Bacillus pumilus: one gene and its partner. The protein of the gene in region 1 interacts with the protein of each later gene in a pairwise test. Links are inferred from orthologs where the notes say so. Each region holds a gene or a part of one and is shown in the gene's direction. Other genes may lie near its edges. The genes, in order: dnaB and dnaI.

The links.
Region 2: the proteins of dnaB (region 1) and dnaI interact in binary tests that used the Bacillus subtilis proteins (3 or more experiments, as listed by UniProt). The link is inferred for Bacillus pumilus from one-to-one orthologs.

The regions. Positions count from the first base shown.
Region 1 is NZ_CP046128.1:3,548,994-3,559,288, reverse strand. What follows is about bases 7,045-9,914. They hold dnaB (replicative DNA helicase), read left to right. Parts: upstream 7,045-7,732; coding sequence 7,733-9,097; downstream 9,098-9,914. Other genes in these bases: GKC25_RS18130 (cytochrome P450), read right to left, coding at 9,676-9,914; GKC25_RS18135 (VOC family protein), read left to right, coding at 9,228-9,641; GKC25_RS18145 (DUF4885 family protein), read left to right, coding at 7,045-7,496. In the rest of the region: GKC25_RS18175 (isochorismatase family protein), read right to left, coding at 1-434; GKC25_RS18170 ((2,3-dihydroxybenzoyl)adenylate synthase), read right to left, coding at 454-2,073; isochorismate synthase DhbC, read right to left, coding at 2,097-3,278; GKC25_RS18160 (2,3-dihydro-2,3-dihydroxybenzoate dehydrogenase), read right to left, coding at 3,305-4,090; GKC25_RS18155 (alpha/beta hydrolase), read right to left, coding at 4,098-4,979; GKC25_RS18150 (hypothetical protein), read right to left, coding at 5,574-6,431; more of GKC25_RS18145, read left to right, coding at 6,540-7,044; more of GKC25_RS18130, read right to left, coding at 9,915-10,295. UniProt on the Bacillus subtilis protein: The main replicative DNA helicase, it participates in initiation and elongation during chromosome replication. Travels ahead of the DNA replisome, separating dsDNA into templates for DNA synthesis.
Region 2 is NZ_CP046128.1:2,469,237-2,479,574, reverse strand. The notes cover bases 1,253-4,165. They hold dnaI (primosomal protein DnaI), read left to right. Parts: upstream 1,253-2,200; coding sequence 2,201-3,130; downstream 3,131-4,165. Other genes in these bases: ytxC (putative sporulation protein YtxC), read left to right, coding at 3,863-4,165; GKC25_RS12570 (TVP38/TMEM64 family protein), read left to right, coding at 3,164-3,802; GKC25_RS12580 (replication initiation and membrane attachment family protein), read left to right, coding at 1,253-2,183. Also shown: GKC25_RS12590 (hypothetical protein), read left to right, coding at 1-193; transcriptional regulator NrdR, read left to right, coding at 198-656; more of GKC25_RS12580, read left to right, coding at 759-1,252; more of ytxC, read left to right, coding at 4,166-4,732; thrS (threonine--tRNA ligase), read left to right, coding at 5,069-7,009; GKC25_RS12550 (HAD family hydrolase), read right to left, coding at 7,335-8,114; GKC25_RS12545 (sensor histidine kinase), read left to right, coding at 8,290-10,047; GKC25_RS12540 (LytR/AlgR family response regulator transcription factor), read left to right, coding at 10,044-10,338. UniProt on the Bacillus subtilis protein: Helps load the DnaC replicative helicase onto single-stranded (ss)DNA and simulates the helicase activity; in the presence of DnaB more helicase activity is seen.

The DNA.
Region 1 (10,295 bases):
TGATCACGCCCGCCTTCTTGAAGAATATCTAAAAAATTGGATTTTTTGAAAGCGCTATAACGCCATTTTGTCAGCATTGTATCTGCTTCAGATGGAGCAAGCTGATCAATGATTTTTGTCAATGCTTCATCATCACCAAGTCCAGGTCCCCAAAAATCTGTTAATAAGGCACGATCCTTCGGGTCTTGGTCACCAGGTTGAGCTGTATAGACGACTGGAATTCCAAGTTCATTGCATGTATTACGTAATTGTTCAATATGTTGAACTAACTCTGTGATTGGTGATGTATCTTGTTGAAATGCATTTAAAAAATATTGCTGCATGTCATGTATCAGCAGAACAGCACGTTTCGGATCCGGTATCCAGTTCACTTTATTTTCGGGTAAATCTTGTGTGCTCGGCATTGGATACCCAGGAATAGTAGGGATTGCCATGGTTTTCACTCCTCTTTTTTTATACGTTGGCAGTATGGATTGCAGCTAATTCTCTTAATGCTTTTTTACTGACTTTGCCTACACCTGTTTGTGGGAACGCATCGATCCATTCAATGCGGTCGGGAATTTTATAGGCAGCGAGCCCGCGTTCTCTTAGAAATGACTTTAATGCGTGTGGTGCTGGCTTGTTGTTTCCTTTCGCAATAACAAAGGCACATGAGCGTTCGCCAAGAAACGGATCTGGCATGGACACCATGGCGGCATCATGAATGTCAGCATGCGCAAGTAAATGGTTTTCGACTTCTTCAGCGGCAACCTTTTCGCCACCACGATTGATTTGATCCTTGTCTCTGCCTTCTACAACAACATTTCCTTCTTTGGTTAATCGCACGATGTCACCTGTTCTGTAAAAGCCATCGGGTGTAAATGCTTTTTTGTTTTGTTCATCAGCTTTATAGTAGCCACGAATCGTATAAGGTCCTCTTGTTAAAAGATGTCCAGCCACTTCATTCGGGACGGGCTTGTCCTCATCATCTACCACTAGTACCTCATCATATTCAGACATCGGGCGTCCTTGTGTATGAATAATGACATGTTCAGGATCATTTAGTCTGGTATAGTTGACCAGACCTTCTGCCATGCCAAAAACTTGCTGTAATTTACACCCAAGGGCAGGCATCACTCGTTTTGCTGCTTCAGCACTTAATTTAGCACCACCGACTTGTAAGACCTCAAGACTCGATAAGTCATCTGATCGATGAGGAGCGGCCTCTAGCCAAATCAATGCGATAGGTGGAACCACAGCGGTAATGGTCGCTCGTTCTTTTTCAATGAGTGGAAAGACTACATCAGGGCTTGATCCAGGTGCAAGAACGACTCTTCCACCTGCGTATAACGTCCCAAGGACTCCAGGCGAGCTTAATGGATAGTTGTGTGCAACTGGAAGTGTAGCTAGATACACACTATCTTGTGTAAGCTCGCACACCTCATTGCTTTTCCAAAGACTATAAATATAGTCATCATGTGTGCGAGGAATGAGCTTTGAAAGGCCTGTGCTGCCTCCAGATAACTGAAGAAACGCAATATCGCTTGCCTCTACATGAATTTGAGGATCAAGTGATGGGTCCTTGCGCAGATCATCCAAGTCAAGGAATTCCTCAGCTTCCCCTGCAACAATGACATGAGGTAATGAGGGAAGCTTTTCTTTCACTTGACGTGCGAGTGATCGATAATCAAAGCTACCATCGATATCTGGTATGACATATGCGTCTGCTTCGGCAAACTCAATAAAATAAGTGATTTCGCTGCTTCTATGAGATGGTAGCGAGAAGACGGGTAAAGCACCGATTCGAAATAAAGCGAAAATGACTTCAAAAAAAGCAGGAATGTTAGGAAGCTGAACGACAACTCGACTTCCCTTTTGAATTCCAAGCTGATGAAAACCGGCGGCAAGACTGCTGACGCGCTCATCAAGTTCTTGGTAGCTCATGTGCGTATCAGCGTATGTAATTGCTGTTTTATTCCCTAACGATGCGGCGCGTTCACGAAGCATGCCGCTAAAGGTTTCCCCACGCCAACAGCCGTTTTCACGGTAGCGTTTTGCAAATTCTTCTGGCCATGTAGGTGGTTGAACAAACATGTTTTGTCATCTCCTATGTATTTTTATAACTGATGGATGCCCATCGCATGAAGCATCGTGTTGAATTTTGCAGATGTTTCGGCTAGCTCTTCTTCTGCCTTTGATCCTTTGACCACTCCTGCACCAGCAAAGAGGCGAAGGGAGTGCCCCTCAGCTTCTGCACAACGAATGGTGACAATCCAATCACCATCACCATTTGCATCTGACCAACCGATCATTCCTGTGAAAAATCCTCGATCGAAGGGTTCAATCGCTTGGATTGCTTCACGAGCATCTGCTGTAGGTGTTCCGCATACTGCGGGTGTTGGATGAAGGCTAAGCGCTAAATCAATTGAGGATACACCTGCATCTGCTAATTCACCTTTAACGACAGTAGATAAATGCCACATCGTTTCTGTTTGTATGACGGATGGTGATGCAGGCACATCTAGTGTATGACAGTAAGGAGCAAGCGCTTTAGTGACAGCATCGACAACCACTGCATGCTCGTGTAAATCCTTCGCTGAAGTAAGGAGTTCATCGTGACGACGCTGGTCTTCTACTGGATCTGAACTGCGTGGCCGAGAACCAGCAAGTGGATTGGAAATAACAGATGAACCAGTTTTTGAAAGAAGCAGCTCAGGGCTTGCCCCAAGCAGTGTGCGCTTTTGGGAAGATTCCGGGTCAGCTACATTTGCAGCAAACGTATAGCCAGTCGTATTATGACGAGCAAGTCGTTCAAGTATTGCTTTCGTATTAATTTCTCGATTTGATTTGAGATAGAGAGATCTAGAGAGTACGATTTTGCTAAGCTCTCCTTTCTCAATTTTAGCTAACCCTTCGTTCACACCATTCATGTAGACATCTGGAGAGGGAACAGGCGTCACCTCATAGGATGGAGCTGCCACTTCCGACTCCTCATCTCCTTGATGAAATTCGAGTGGATCACTAAACTGTACATGGATTGGAACACTTAAACGAACGGGTTGCGCCGGATCAAACGGAACAGCACCAGCAACAATCGGTGTTCGAATACCAGCTTGTTTGGCAGCGTCAAATACGTGAGCTACCCTTGTGGATAGTTCATTTAGCTGATTGGTTTCAATATGCTGGAAAATCCCTTCTGCCAGTATCGTACGTTTAGGGGAAGCAAGGAAAAAAGCGCCTGGCTGATAGTCTTGAATCAACTGTACTTTTTCTTCTGACGACAATAATGAATGTTTCATGAAAAGGCCTCCTTTTTGATGAAATGCTAGATTCCGAGTGTTGCGCCACCATCAATCGTGAGATTCTGCATCGTAATATGACTGGATTGCTCAGATGCAAAGAAGATGACTGCATCAGCGATGTTTTGAGGATCAGCGATTTTTTGTAAAGGAATACCGGTTTTATACGTCTCTAATGAACCTTTAATCACCTGATCTGCTCCTTGTTCATCAGACCATAAAGCCCATTGCATAGGTGTTGCGGTAGAGCCAGGAGAGACGACATTGCATCTGATTCCATAGGCTGCTAGCTCTAATCCAAGCGTTTTTGTAAAGGAAGTAGCTGCGGCTTTTGATGCGGCATAGGCAGCCATATTCATTCTAGGGATGGCACCTGCGTTAGAGCTGACGGTCACAATGACCCCTTCTGATCTTTTCATCATGTATTTGGAGACAGCTTGAGATACGTAAAAGACACCATGTGTGTTGACTGCGAAGGTTTGGTGCCAGTCATCTGCACAAAGCTGGTCAATAGAACCGATTCGAAGAATGCCTGCTACATTGACTAGTAAATAAATGGGTCCGAGCTGCTTTTCAATTTGATCGACAATGTGCTGAACAGAAGCTTGATCGGTAATGTCACCTGGATAGGCAAAGGCGCGTATGCCTTCATCATTCATTTGTTGGATGGTGCTTTGCAGCTGATCTTCATTTGCGTCAACTGCTGCAATGATCGCACCTTCTTCGGATAGTCTTTTTGCGACTGCTTGCCCAATACCTTGTCCTGCGCCTGTGATAAGGGCAATCTTTTGAGATAGACCACTATGTTTCATGTGTTCACTACCTTTCTTTCATGTCTGTGGTTGTTAAAGGATCATCATGATAGAGTGCAAAACGGAAAGCGTAATTCATCAGCACCGGTAAAACGGACGTATGTCCTTCTTCAGGGAACTCATGATAGGCCGTATGTAAGCCATATGAGGATAAAGGCAACATACGATTTGCTAGTGACTTTGCATGATCATTCATTTGACATGGATGATGTTTTTCTAGCTCACCTACACCTACAAACAGCCTTACATCCATAGGCACCTGACGTATACGGTTGGTGAATTGGTATTCTTTTTCTAGAAATAATTTTTTATTCCAGTGGATAGAAGGACTGCCCGCAATATATGTCTGATAAGCATCAGGGTGCTCAAATAGTGTGTGTAATACAAAAAGACCGCCAAGAGAATGCCCAAACAGTGTTTGACGACTCAGGTTGATCGGAAAGCGTTGCTCGATATAAGGCTTTACAGTCTTTTCTAAAAAAGAAAAGAAAGCAGAGGCCCCGCCATATGTATGGATGGAGAAGTCCTTTCTTTTGCCCCCAATGGAAGCATCAGGGCTGGTAAGAGTGAGATCATAATGCCTGAGCGGATGATAGGGCGCTTCTGTCTGATAGCCAATTCCAATAATGATGGCAGGTACGACACCTGTTTTTTCAGGTTTTCTTGACTGTAAACGAATGGCTTCGACCATTGTGCCAAAAAGTGAATTCCCATCAAGCACGTACATGACTGGAAAACCAGCCGCTGGAGGAGTAGTATTCGGTTTAAATATAAAAAGTCTGTATGGGTGCGCTGTGATATCCAGTTGCTCCGTCCCAGGTATAAAAAAAGGACGGCTTTCTCCGAAAAGTGAATCCTCAGTACCCATTCCTTCAGGGCGTTTGGACATATTTAGAAAATCTCCTTCCTCAAATTCGACCCTCATACAATGATAAAAGCAGGCTTGCGGATATTGGAAGAGTGTAGTAATTGAAGAATGGTTCCTCCAAATGAAAATGATTCTCAACTATCACGCAAGCAAATCAAATGATAATGGTTATCAATTATGAAGTCAAATGTTCATAAAGTTGTGTATTGGATATTTTAATCTTAATATTCAGAAAATAAAGGACTAACTCACTAACAAATGATTTGAAATAGGGAATACCGGACCTTGTCATTTAAAAAGAGGAGAAATGTCAAAAGACCTGGACTGCCTCGGAATATTTACTGTTTTCTTCTGTTTGATTCAGGAATAAATATAGGCTTTTCTTCTTGAAATAATTTTGAGGAAAAATAAGTCTATAGACCCACTTGTATTTTTAGGAAAAAAGAGGAGGATTTTTCAAAAAGCTGGTGATCATATCTCACAACTTATTCAATATCATGCGTAGCTGTTTTAAGAGTGGCGAAGTATAGCATCAAAAATGCCACAATTAAAAAAGTAAGGGATGTACCCTTACTTTTTGATCAATTGGTGAACATGTCTGTAAACACCATTAAATTAGAATCCATCTGTGACATCATATTCGTAACGGATATCGGCTTTGACATTGCTCATAGTAGATCTCGCTGTAGCTTTTGCATTGTACTTAAAGCTCCATTTTTGAGCGACTTTTAATTGATCTTCCAGAGAAATACGGTAAGAACCACTTGTTGCAGAGGAAAAAACGGATTCGTTCCAAATCTTGTTTTCATCAGCCATCAGTTTGTGTGTGACATTTCCTTGGTTAGGCGATTGGGTACTAGTTGTTGAAATCGATTTAACGATTGCATTGTTAGGGATAGAAGAATTGTTCGTTAAATCCATTGTAATGATAGAAGAATCAACTCCCAAAAAATTCAAAGAAGTATTCCCCGAGTTGGTAGCGGCTCCCGTAAAATTGAATGTCCCATTTCCAGATTTGATACGATCTTGAATGGAGACAGTAAAATACATATTCCCTGTATATGTACCACGGGTCACTTTCACAAAATAAGTTTCTGAAGTTGAAGTAACGTCACCAGTATTTGCAAATATAAAGGGCGTTACTGAATCAGGATTAATCACTCTTGACCCTGGCTTAGAACTCTTCGAATTATACACCTCGATTTTCATCCCCGTATATTGCTTATCATATGAACTTCGCACATAAACCCTTTCACCCTTATTGATCGTGAACTGATAATACGCTTCATTTTCACCTTCAGGTAAGATTGTTGTATCTGGACGACTATTTTTCCAATATCCCATTGAGCTTGCTGTGTTAGGGCTGTTATTCCCTGTAATAGCTGCTTCCGCTGAATTAGGTGCAAAAAAACTAGTAACAAGCACTAATACCAATGCAGGTAATAAAAAACGTTTGAAGATAGTATTTGTCATATTTTAACCCTCCTTGTAATAATTACTATATCGGATCAGAACTAACAAATTTTAACTGAATTGCCGATATATTTAATAATCACTAATTTTTTTAAAAGGAGAATCAAAATGAATATTAATACGTCATACACGGCAGGTGCTTCAAACAATCAGAACCGAATAGACTATAAAGGTCAATCAGCTATTAAAAGTACAAATGAGGTGATGACCGAAGCTGATAGACGAATGAAAATATTAGATGAAAAATATGAAAAAATAAATGAACAAAATAAACGTTTCAAAAATCCTCATGGTCATATACACGATAAGTATAGAAATTCTTACTCTCCTTATTTCAGGAATGATCTAACTAAAGTAGAGAGAGAAGCTGCTTATACGATGGAGATTGGCTGGGCTAATTCTGGAAAAGGAGGTCAATATGACTTTAATGACGCCATCTTCCGTAATGAAAAACGGTACGATCCTACCCAAGAAAGCGTAGAGAAAAAAATATTCAATCGGCAAAAGGTCAACGAACAATTGCAAGATTTATTCTCTAAAAACGGTATAACCATTCCTAAAAACACAAATTTAACTTTTACCATTGACCCAAATCATTTCAAATTATTGGTGAGTGGTTCAACAGACGAATCGCTGACCAAACAAATAGAAGACCTATTAAATACAACCAACAATACAAGAGAATTATTTTTCCACATCATGAAAAGCAGATCTGACGATTCTACTCAATTCACGCCTGATTCTCTTGCCAAATTCCACCTTGTTAATCAAATCAAAACGGTCACAGGCTACAATTTAAAAGATTTAAGCATTGTAAACGGTCAATTTGTAACGGATAACGGGAAGAATATTTTTGATATATACAAAGAAGAACTCCTGAAAAATCCATACACAGCAGAAAATGCAAGCATTGCCGCTTCACATTACGGAGCACAGTTATTTGATCTAGCCAAAAACGGGTTTGATTCTATTCCCGATTTGGTGTTATCTATTGGTTATCAAAATGGGTCTTTACATGACATTGGACAAAAAGAAAATTATGGAGTGAAGAAAACGATAGATTAACAAAATGTGAACGGCAACAGATACAAATCCCATTAGCGACAATGAAGGACTCTATAACAATTTATGTTACAGAGTCTTTTCTATTGAAATGCGTTAGTTTTGCTGTTCAGAAACACACTGTTCAACGAAACATCCTCATGGTAATTTTGACTATAGTCGATGTTTTTCACTTTTTTATTGATGAAAATGTTAAAATGATGAGTAGCGTATTTTTTTATGAAAGGACGGTGCTTGGCATGACGGAACTTCTCGATGACCGGCTGCCGCCGCAAAATATAGAAGCCGAGCAGGCCGTATTAGGTGCTGTTTTTTTAGAACCATCTGCGCTCACGCTCGCTTCTGAGGTATTAATTCCAGAGGATTTCTATAGAATGTCGCATCAAAAGATTTACAATGCGATGCTTGTACTTGGCGATAGAGGGGAACCGGTCGATCTTGTTACGGTGACTTCTGAACTGGCCAATACAGATTTACTAGAAGAGGTAGGCGGGATTTCGTATTTAACCGATATTGCGAATTCTGTCCCAACTGCCGCAAACATAGAATACTATGCAAAAATTGTAGAAGAGAAATCAATTTTAAGACGTCTGATCCGTACGGCGACAACCATTGCACAGGATGGGTACACGCGTGAGGATGAAGTAGAGGATCTGTTGAGTGATGCTGAAAAGACCATTATGGAAGTGGCGCAGCGTAAAAACTCAGGAGCCTTCCAAAACATTAAGGACGTTCTTGTTCAGACATATGATAATATTGAACAGCTTCATAACCGAAAAGGCGATATCACAGGGATTCCAACGGGATTCTCTGAGCTTGACCGGATGACTGCTGGATTCCAGCGAAATGACTTGATTATTGTAGCGGCTCGTCCATCGGTAGGGAAAACAGCCTTCGCATTGAACATTGCACAAAATGTCGCGACGAAGACAGACGAAAGTGTCGCCATCTTTAGTTTAGAGATGGGGGCTGAGCAGCTTGTCATGCGTATGCTTTGTGCAGAGGGAAATATCAATGCACAGAACCTAAGAACCGGTAATCTGACAGAAGAGGACTGGGGCAAGCTGACAATGGCGATGGGCTCGCTATCAAATAGTGGGATTTTCATTGATGATACACCTGGAATCAGGGTAAGTGAAATTCGCTCGAAATGCCGCCGTTTGAAGCAAGAAAACGGTCTTGGCATGATCCTGATTGACTACTTGCAGCTCATTCAAGGGAGCGGACGATCAAGCGATAACCGTCAGCAAGAGGTTTCTGAAATCTCTAGGGCGTTAAAATCGCTGGCAAGGGAACTTGAAGTTCCGGTTATTGCTTTGTCTCAGCTTTCACGCGGAGTAGAGCAGCGTCAGGACAAACGTCCAATGATGTCTGATATTCGTGAATCAGGAAGTATCGAGCAGGATGCCGATATCGTGGCATTCCTTTATCGTGATGATTACTACGACAAAGAATCAGAGAATAAGAACATTATTGAAATCATCATTGCCAAACAGCGTAACGGTCCAGTTGGTACAGTATCACTGGCGTTCGTCAAAGAATATAACAAATTCGTCAATCTGGAAAGAAGGTTTGACGATGCGGGTGTTCCGCCCGGTGCTTAAAGCCCAGCTCAAGAAGCTGGGCTTTTTTTTGATGGATCTACATCGAAAGAATGATTGAAAAACGGTCGAAATGAGGAGGAGAGGGAGAGAGAGAAATCGTATACTAAAAGGAGAAAAGGAGTGATGACTGATGAAATTTCAACAGTTCGAAGCCGCTCAATTACGCATCGCACGTCCAACCGTCAACATGGAAGAGGTTGTTTCTTTTTATGAAAAAGGCTTAGGGCTCAAACGAATAGGTTCATTTGATCAGCATGAAGGATACGATGGTGTGATGCTGGGGCTTCCTCATCAGCATGTTCATTTAGAAATCACCAAACATGAAGAAGAAGAGAGCCTGCCCGTTCCGCATCCAGAACAGCTGCTTGTTTTTTATATTCCTGATGAACAGGAGTTTCAGCAGATGAAAGAGAGACTGATCTCATTTGGCGGACGGCAAGTCACCTCTACGAACCCATACTGGGATCGAGGAGGGGCAACCATTGAAGATCCAGATGGATATCGAGTTGTGCTCATGAACACAGAAGGAATTACCCCCGTTTAAAAAAGACTCCCATGCTTGGTGGGAGTCTTTTCTGTTATGAACGAAGTGTGACGCGCAGCTTCAGCTCTTTCAGCCCATACATGCCGCTGTTTGTCATCGGCATATAGGAGAGGAGCTCTAGTGACTCATATCGGTCCAATAAGGCCTTGATGGCAGTACATGCTTCCAAGCGGGCAAGTGGTGCGCCAAGACAGAAATGAATACCGTGCCCGAAACCAATATGAGGATTAGGGTGGCGGTGTATATCGAATTCATGTGCATTTGAAAATTGACGCTCATCCCGGTTGGCAGAAGCAAGAAACACAATCACATTGTCTCCCTTTTTCAGCACTTTTCCCCCAAGCTCTGTGTCTTCTGTGACATAGCGGACGATCGTAGGAGCGGGTGCACGAAAACGGACGGCCTCCTCTACAGCACGCGGGATGAGCTCAGGTGATTGAACGAGCGCTTCATACGCACCCGGCTGTTCTAACAAGCTGAAGATCAGATTGGAGATCAAATTGGTGGTTGTTTCGTTGCCGGCTAAAAGAAGAAGATTACAGAATGGTATTAATTCATCCGCTGACAGCCTGTCTCCATTCTCCTCAGCTTGAATGAGGAGGGAAATCAAATCATCACCGAGGTTGTGACGTTTCCTTTCAATGATGTCTGCAA
Region 2 (10,338 bases), 1.1 Mb from region 1 along the record:
CGCAAACATCAGAATGCCGAAAAAAGCCTTTCTCGTAGCGACTGTCATTTCAATTCGTCCTTTTGAAACAGCTGTCGATTTTAATGTGACAACAGAAACGGTCCTGCCAACAGATTTTGGTTATAGTCAGAAGGCCGTTTTGTCTCTTTATGATGAACTAGACAAACAACTTCCAAGAATAGATCGGAGCTGATGAAATGAAATGTCCCACATGTCAGCACCTTGGCACAAGGGTGCTTGATTCAAGACCAGTAGATGAAGGGAAATCCATCCGTCGTAGAAGAGAGTGCGAAAGCTGCCAGTATCGCTTTACGACGTTTGAGAAATTAGAAGAATTACCGCTGATTGTGGTGAAAAAAGAAGGGATTCGAGAAGAATTCAGCCGCGAAAAGATGCTGAGAGGACTCATTAAAGCGTGTGAAAAGCGTCCTGTTGCTTTAAAGCAGCTGGAGGATGTCTGCTTTAATATCGAAAAAGAACTGCGTAATCAAGGCATGTCAGAAGTGAAAAGCGAGCTTGTAGGTGAAATGGTGATGGACGAGCTGGCAAAAATTGATGAAGTGTCTTACGTCAGGTTTGCCTCAGTTTACCGGCAGTTTAAAGATATCAACGTCTTTATTGATGAATTAAAAGATTTATTAAAGAAAGAACGCTAAAAAAGAGCTGAAGATTCTTCACGCTCTTTTTCCTGCGTAAAGCGTAAAACGCAAAAAGGGTGTACAATAGAAACAATTGCAATTCATGGGGAGGATCAGCATATGACAGAGCATTGGAAGGAAGTGCTAGCCGTCGATCCGTATGTCGTCAAAAGCGCTTCATTGCTCGGTGACATCGATAGACAGCTCATTACTCTTTTATATCAGCCGCTTATAGGCATGTCCGCTTTCAGCTTATATATGACGCTGTGGGGAGAGCTGGAACAAAATCGTATGTGGGGGAAACCCGCACCTCATCGGCAGCTCATGGTCATGCTGCAAACGAATTTAAATGATATTTTTGAGGAACGTTTAAAGCTTGAAGCGATTGGTTTACTCCGCACATATGAACAGGAAACGGAAGAAGGCAGACTGTTTACATATGAGCTTGTGCCGCCGCTAAGACCAGATGAGTTTTTCCAGGATGGTATGCTGAATGTCCTGCTGTACCATCGTGTAGAGAAAGCAAAATATAAGCAGCTTCGTGATTATTTTTCTTATCCAGGTGTTCCTGCAGAGGCAAAGAACATCTCGCGGTCGTTTGAAGAAGTCTTTCACGTATTGCAGCCAGGTGAACGAAGGATGACAGAAGAAATCAATCAGGCGTCGTCACTTGATCAGGGCTATGAATATGTGACCGTTGGATCGAGTCAGCCGGCTCCGCTCTCAGACGATTCCTTTGATTTCGATCTATTGCTAGCGGGCATGTCTGATATGATGATTCCAAGAAAGGCTTTGACAAAGCAGGTGAAAGAAACCATTAAGAAGTTAGCCGTTGTATACGGCATCACCCCGCTTCAAATGCAAAATATTGTAGCAGGTGCCTGCGGTTCGGATCAAATGATCTCAACAGAAGAGCTGAGAAAAGCCGCAAGAGACTGGTACCAAATTGAATACAGAGGCGAGCAGCCAAAACTCATTGATCAAAAACAGCCGAGACACTTGCGTCAAGATGCTTCAAAGGCGCCAGTGGCAGATACGCCAGATGCGAAATTGATTGAAAAGCTCGATCATATTTCGCCTAGGGAGCTGCTAAAAGATATGGCTGACGGCATTGAGCCAACGTATGCCGACTTAAGAATTGTCGAAGATATTATGCTCGAGCAGCAGCTAGAGCCAGGTGTCATGAACGTTTTGATCTACTATACATTACTGAAAACAGATATGAAGCTGTCGAAAACATATATGCAAAAAATCGCCGCTCATTGGGTGAGAAAGAAAATTAAAACCGTAGCGGCAGCCATGAAAATTGCCAAAGAAGAGAACAAGCAAATGACAGAGTGGGCGCAGCAGAAAAAGCAGCGCAGCACATATGGATCAGGGAAAGTTGTCCGAGAAGAGAAGCTTCCTGACTGGATGAAAGAAACTGAAACGAAAGAACAGCCGGCAAAAGAACAATTAGACAGTCTGTCGACAGAAGACCTCGAACGAGAAAAAGAAAAACTGTTAGATCAGTTTAAAAATATGAAAAAGTACAATGCACATTAAGGTGAGGTGAGATGGGGATGAAACCGATCGGTCGTTCATTTGAACAGTTAAAAGGACGAGTAGATTTTCGTGTGAGATACAATCAGATTAAAGAGAGTGTGTTATCTGATGAAGATGTAAGAGCCTTTTTACAGGAGCATCAAGAAGAAATACACGAAGACATGATCAATCGTAGTTTGAACCGGCTTTTTGAATATGTGCAGCAGTCGAAGGGTTGTTCATATTGCTTAGATGAAGAGAACGTCAATGCGATTTTAGACGGGTATCACCCGAAGCTTGTGATCAAAGGTCAGAGTATTGATATTGAATATTCCCCCTGCCCAGTCAAGCTGCGGCTCGATAGACAGAAAAAACAGCAAGAGCTTATGAAAAGCATGTACATTCCGCAAAATGTTCTTCAAGCGACGTTCACTGATCTGAACGTTGTGGGAAGACAGGAAGTCATTCAAAAAGTAGGTCAATTCCTGCAAAGCTATGATGAGACGGGCAAAGGGAAGGGTTTATATTTACACGGAAAGTTTGGAGTAGGAAAAACGTATATTCTGGCAGCCATTGCGCAGCAGCTAGCGGAGAAGGAATACCCATCTCTCCTAGTGTACGTGCCTGAATTTGTGAGAGAGTTAAAAAATTCGTTAGCCGATCATACACTGGAAGCAAAGCTGAACATGGTCAAATCCACCCCTATTTTAATGCTTGATGATATTGGGGCAGAGTCGATGACAAGCTGGGTTCGAGATGAACTGCTCGGAACGATCTTACAATACCGTATGGCAGAGCAGCTGCCGACTTTCTTCTCTTCTAATTTCTCACCAAGTGAACTGAAACACCACTTTACGTACTCACAGCGCGGGGAAAAAGAAGAGGTCAAAGCCGCTCGTTTAATGGAACGGATTCTTTATTTAGCAGAGGCAGTCTTGCTCGAAGGAGAAAACCGCCGTCATTTATAAAAGCGTCTATCACCTGAAGGAGGAGCAAATGAAATGAACAAAAGAAAATGGCTGCTTTTTCTCGTGATTGCAGGTCTCGCTGCTTTACTTTGGTGGCTGAACAAACAGCACCTTCAGCTGGCGCCGAAAGATGTGAAGAATTGGGTGCTTCAATTTGGGCTGCTGGCTCCCTTTGTTTTTCTGTTCTTATCTCTTTTTCGCCCGTTTGTTCTCGTCCCACTTACGGTCTTTTCGCTGGCAGCAGGTTTAGCATTCGGCAGTGTTCTTGGGACGATTTATGCCCTCGTTGGTGCTACCGCCGGAGCAACAGGCTCCTTCCTGCTTGCCACAACCTTTCGTGCAAAAAAGAAAGGCAGAGAATCAAGCAGCCGGAAGCTGAGAGCGGTGACATCCCGCATTCAGGAGCATGGGTTTCTTTATATTTTGTTATTGCGTATTGCCCCGATCCATTTTGACTTTGTCAGCTATGCGGCAGCAGTTTCACGTGCGAATTATCGTGCATTCACGGCAGCTACTTTTTTAGGCTTAATACCGGGTACAGTTGCATTAAATGTCCTTGGCTCAAGCTTTGTCAGCGGCAATTATGCCGCCTTAGTGATCGTTTGTTTGATTTATCTGATCTTTATCTCCGTTCCGCTCATTTTAAAAAGAAAGATGCCTGATTTATTTTAGGCGTCTATTTTTTATGTTTTCCCCATATATATGTAACAGATGTCGTTAGGGGGGACAAACATGCTTGAAATAATCTTTGAAGATGAATATGATACCGCCGCTTTTTTACATCTTGCTGAACACTTGGACAGTCGGCATCACATGTCAATTCAACAAGGGAAAGACCGGCTTCTCATAGAGGCGAAGGAATCAGAAGAAGGACTTGAGCCCATTGTGCGGCCATTACTGGTTCACTTTTTTTTGGAATGCAAAGAAAATGAGCGCATGCGCAGCATCCTTGAAAACACCTATTTATTTAAAGATCCTGAAGAGCAGCACCAAATTCTTTCAATCGCCCACAGTATTATGAACGGGGATTTAGATGATATTCCCGGCATTCATCAAGAACCGTCAAGAGAAGCCCTGTTAACAAAGGAGCTTGAGACCATTTCTTTACAGCAAGGTATTTTTTCAATTGGTTCATTTATGACATTTAGACTGTCAGAGTATGACAGGAGGCTGAAGAACTATGTTGAAGTCTCCATTGAAGAATACAAAATGGAACAAGAATATCAAAACTTCATTCAATCCCTTCGAGACTATGTGATGGCAAGAGAACCTAAGCTCGAAAAAGTACATGTTGTGCATCAGGACCGCCTGATGATTTGGGAATTTCGGTACGCTTCTGAGCGTGATCAAAAACAATACATAGACAGACAGTTTGTAAGAGAGCATCCAATGTATATTGATTCGCAGCTGATTGCACCACTCGTATCCATAGCGCCGCAAAAGATTGACCTATTTACAAATGATACGGGTCACTCGATGGTGCAGACCATTCAAAATATTTTTCAAGAAAGGGTCGAGGTATTCCCGGCTCATTCATTTCAAGAACAGAATGTTCAATTTGTACATGACCATTTGGAACAGAAAAGTGAAAAGCTTTCTTGATTTTCACGAAAAAACGTTTTATAATACGGTGTAACTTCATACAGAGACCGTATTGATAAGGACATGAACAAATGAACACCCGCTTAAAGAGAGGGAAGCCGCGGCTGAAAGCTTCCTAGCAGAGGTCCATTTGCTTTACCACCTTTGAACATCAGCTGTGAACTTTTTAGTAATGGCTGACGGGAATTCCCGTTATCGAACCACAAGCCGTGTTTGCTTATGAAAACGTAAGCTGCAAATACGGGAAAAAGGGTGGAACCACGATTCCGTTTATTCAACCTCGTCCCTTTCCAGGGGGCGGGGTTTTTATATTGCCAAAAAAAGGAGTGACCAGAGATGTCAGAACAAATTCAACTTACATTTCCAGATGGAGCAGTCAAGGAGTTTGACAAAACAGCTACAACAGAAGACATCGCGGCATCAATTAGCCCGGGCCTAAAGAAAAAAGCGCTTGCCGGTAAATTGAACGGCAAAGAAATAGATCTGCGTACGCCGCTATTAGAAAGTGGAACAATCGAGATCATCACAGATAAAAGTGAAGAAGCACTCGACATTATGCGCCACAGCACAGCACATTTGCTAGCACAGGCGATCAAACGTCTTTATGGAAAAGAGCATCATGTCCAGTTTGGCGTAGGTCCTGTGATCGAAAATGGTTTCTACTATGATGTCGACATCGATGTTGCCATCACACCTGAAGACTTACCTAAGATTGAAAAAGAAATGAAAAAAATCATTAACAGCAATTTGCCAATTGAGCGAATTGAAGTAACAAGAGAAGAAGCGAAAAAACGCTTTGAAGCGATTGGTGATCAATTGAAGCTTGAGCTGTTAGAGGCGATTCCAGAAGGTGAAGCCGTGACGATTTATGAGCAGGGTGAATTCTTTGACCTCTGCCGCGGCATTCACTTGCCATCAACAGGGAAAATCAAAGAGTTTAAGCTGTTAAGCCTTGCAGGTGCATACTGGAGAGGTGACAGCAACAATCAAATGCTTCAGCGTATTTACGGTACAGCTTTCTTCAGCAAAGAAGATTTAAATGAGCACTTACGCCTGCTTGAAGAAGCGAAAGAACGCGATCACCGTAAACTAGGAAAAGAGCTGAAACTGTTTGCGAACTCTCAAAAGGTAGGTCAAGGTCTACCGCTTTGGCTGCCAAAAGGCGCAACGATCCGCCGTGTTATTGAGCGTTACATTGTCGATAAAGAAGTACGTCTTGGTTATGAGCATGTGTATACACCAGTTCTTGCGAATGTCGAATTGTATAAAACTTCAGGGCACTGGGCGCATTATCAAGAAGACATGTTCCCAGTGATGGAAATGGATAACGAAGATCTTGTTCTTCGTCCTATGAACTGTCCGCACCATATGATGATTTACAAAAACGAGCCGCATAGCTATCGTGAATTGCCAATTCGTATTGCAGAGCTTGGTACAATGCACCGCTATGAAATGTCAGGTGCTTTATCCGGCCTTCAGCGTGTTCGCGGGATGACATTAAACGATGCACATATCTTTGTTCGTCCAGATCAAATCAAAGAAGAGTTCATTCGTACAGTTCGCTTAATTGAAGAAGTGTATCAAGACTTTGGCTTGAATGACTACACATTCCGCTTATCTTACCGTGATCCAGAAGATACTGAGAAGTATTTCGACGATGATGCGATGTGGAATAAAGCGCAATCGATGCTAAAGGATGCAATGGACGAGCTTGGTCATGATTATTATGAAGCAGAAGGAGAAGCGGCATTTTATGGTCCGAAGCTTGATGTACAGGTCAAGACAGCTCTTGGAAAAGAAGAGACATTGTCTACTGTACAGCTTGACTTCTTACTACCAGAGCGTTTCGATCTCACCTATATCGGAGAAGATGGCAAGCATCATCGTCCGGTCGTGATTCATAGAGGTGTTGTCTCTACAATGGAGCGCTTTGTTGCCTTCTTAATTGAAGAATACAAAGGAGCCCTTCCAACATGGCTGGCACCTGTACAATTCCAAGTCATCCCGGTTTCACCGTCTGTCCATTTAGACTATGCGAAAAAAGTGCAAGAACGTTTGCAGCTTGAAGGCCTTCGTGTAGAGCTTGACAGCCGTGATGAAAAGATTGGATACAAAATTAGAGAAGCGCAAATGCAAAAGATCCCGTACATGCTAGTCGTCGGAGATCAAGAAGCAGAAAATGGCGCTGTCAATGTAAGAAAATACGGAGAGCAAGATTCAGAAACAATGGATCTTGAAGCCTTTGTGAAACATGCAGTAGCAGAAGCGAAAAAATAATACTTCCAATGAAGCAGTCAGTGATCTTTCTCTTGAGATCATTGGCTTTTTCTTATGGGGAAAAATTTCCCACTGGTGATCCAGTTTCTTGAATGATACGTTTGGAAAGTACGAAAGTATGGTCAGCAGCGGAACGAGCCGGGCCAAGACAACGGTGTTTACAAATCGCGATCTTGTAAAGCAGGCAAGCGAGGAATTTATGAATGTAGTTAGGAGAAGCAGCCCGCAGCTTAGACAAGCAAGCGCAAAGTCTAGCCGCCATTGTGTAGTTTGAAAACACAAAAACACCCAAACTCGTCAGGAGAAGGGTGTTTTCTCTTTTGTTCTATTTTAATATATCAAACAATTCATGTAAGTCTTTGATTTCATAATCTGGCGTTACATCTGTTTCATTTTTCTTGCCATGTCGATTGATCCAAACGGTTTGAATACCAACGCGAGATGCCCCAAGAATATCTGTTTTTGGATTGTCTCCAACCATGATCACATCGTCTTTTGTTAGATTTAACAGCTGAAGGCAGTGCTCAAAGATGCCAGGGTCAGGTTTGCCTTTCCCGTAATCTCCTGAAATCACAATTTCATTAAAATAAGGTGCAAGCTCAGGAACACCTGCCAGTTTTTCCTTTTGAAGACTAGGATCTCCGTTTGTTAAAAGGAGCAATTCATAGCTGCCTTTCAGGCGGTCTAAAACAGGGTACGTTTCTTCATAGACAAATGGACGTTTTCTCCGCTCGGCTGCAAAGAAATCAGCCAAATATTGTCCAAATGCCTCATCGTCAATTCCTGCTTCTTTTAAGCCATTTGTCCAAGCGTTCTTGCGATACTCTGGTGCAAGGGCATTCAGCTTTTGAAAGCCTTCGCTAATCGGTTCACTAAAATTTGACCACAGTCCTTCGAAAGGATTAATTCCGATCATGACAGTATAATCATATGTTTCATAGGAAGAGTACAGCTTTCTTGCTTCTTCACGTACAATCTGTTCAAATGTTGCTGGATTCAGTCCATATTTCTTTTCCGCTTCGCGGCATGTTTCCTGAAAAGTTGTGTGAATGCTTTTTTCATCCCAAAGCAAAGTATCATCTAAATCGAAAAATACGGCTTTCATGATCTTCTCCCTTGTTATGTATGTGTTACCTTCAATTGCAAGTGACGGCTCATGTTCATTTTACAATAGAAGATGAGGGCAATAAAGAAAAGATTTGAGAGATAATTGAACATTGACCGCACATGATAGAATAGAAAGACAGTAAATAATACATACATCAATTGAGGTGGCCGGTTTGCTTCATTTAATTATTATGATGATCGAGCGTGTGGGGATCATCGTTATTTTAGGGTTTGTGCTTGCCCATGTGAAGGGCTTTCGCAATCTATTGCTTCATAATGAAGGGTTTCGAAAAAAGGCGGTCCTTGTCTTTATTTTTGCTTCTTTTAGTATTATCAGCAATTACACAGGAATTGAAATCCAGCAGCAGATGGTCATGAATCATGAGTTTTCCTATCATCTTGGCTCATCAAGCTCGATCGCCAATACGAGAATCATGGGGATCGAAATGGGCGGATTGATAGGAGGGCCGTTTGTTGGCATTGGTGCAGGGCTTTTAGCTGGAATTCATCGCTATTCACTCGGAGGGAGCACGGCACTCAGCTGTGCGATTTCTTCGATTTTAGCCGGTGTGATTGCAGGCTATGTCGGCAGCAGATTTAAACGGAAGAATCGAATGGTGACACCTCGCCAAGCCGCACTTTTTGGTGTGGCAATGGAATCCTTGCAGATGATTATTATCCTTCTATTTGCAAGGCCATTGGCTGATGCTTGGGGGCTTGTGAGTATCATTGCCTTGCCGATGATTTTTGTGAATGGAATTGGCAGCTTTATCTTTTTATCGATTTTACAGTCAGTCATTCGGCAAGAAGAGCAGGCAAAGGCGATGCAGACACACCGTGTATTTTCGATCGCCGATCAAACGCTGCCTTTTTTCCGGCAAGGCTTAAATGAACAGTCCTGTAAAAGTGTGGCGGAGATCATTCATCGACTAACAGAAACAGATGCGGTTTCCTTAACAGATACAGAAAAGATTTTAGCTCATGTCGGAGACGGGACGGATCATCATATTCCATCGAAAAGCCTGATTACAGGACTGTCGAAACAAGTATTGTTGAGCGGCAAAATTATGAAGGCGCATTCGAAAGACGAAATCAATTGTTCAGTCACTCATTGCCCGCTTCAAGCAGCGATTGTGCTGCCCCTCACCTCCAATGGTCAAACGATCGGAACGTTAAAAATGTATTTCAATTCTCCGGTCGGATTAAGCAGGGTGGAAGAGGAGCTTGCAGAAGGCTTGGCGATGCTGTTCTCCACACAGCTTGAACTTGGAGAGGCAGAAACCCAAAGCCGCCTGCTAAAAGATGCAGAGATCAAAGCGCTTCAAGCGCAAGTGAATCCGCACTTTTTATTTAACGCCATTAATACCATCTCTGTTTTGTGCAGAACGAATGTAGAGATGGCAAGGAAGCTGCTGCTGCAGCTGAGTATTTATTTCCGGTCTAATTTGCAAGGCGCCCGCCAGCTGCTGATTCCGCTGCATAAAGAAATTCAGCATGTAGAAGCATATTTGTCGCTTGAACAAGCGAGGTTTCCAAATAAATACCATGTGGCCTTTCAAATTGAAAAGGAGCTGGAGCAGGTGATGATTCCTCCATTTGTGCTTCAGGTGCTTGTTGAAAACGCAGTGAGACACGCTTTTCCTAAACATCAAACGAGTTGTGAAGTCGTCGTTTCTGCTTTGATGAAAGATGGGCATGTTTATATGAAAGTGACGGATAATGGACAAGGAATCGAGAATGACAAGATGGCTCAGCTATTAAAAGCGCCTGTTGAATCCAAAGAAGGAACAGGTACGGCTCTTTTTAATTTAGATCAGCGGTTAAGAGGGATTTTTGGCAGACAAGCCGCTCTAGCCATTCATAGCGGCCAAGGCACTGACATCTCATTTCGCATTCCAATGGACTATGTAAAAAAGGATGATTTTCGTTGATAAACGTATTAATCGTAGATGATGAAGTGTTAGCAAGAGACGAATTAAAATATTTATTACGCAGAACGAAAGAGGATGTTCAAATAGAGGAAGCAGAAAATATAGAATCTGCTTTTGACCGGATGGTGGATCATAAGCCGGACCTGCTCTTTTTAGACATTGATTTATCAGGTGAAAATGGATTTGATATTGCCAAAAGGCTCAACCGGATGTCTGATCCACCAGCGATCGTATTTGCGACAGCCTTTGATCAATATGCGCTGAAGGCGTTTGAGGTAAGTGCGCTTGATT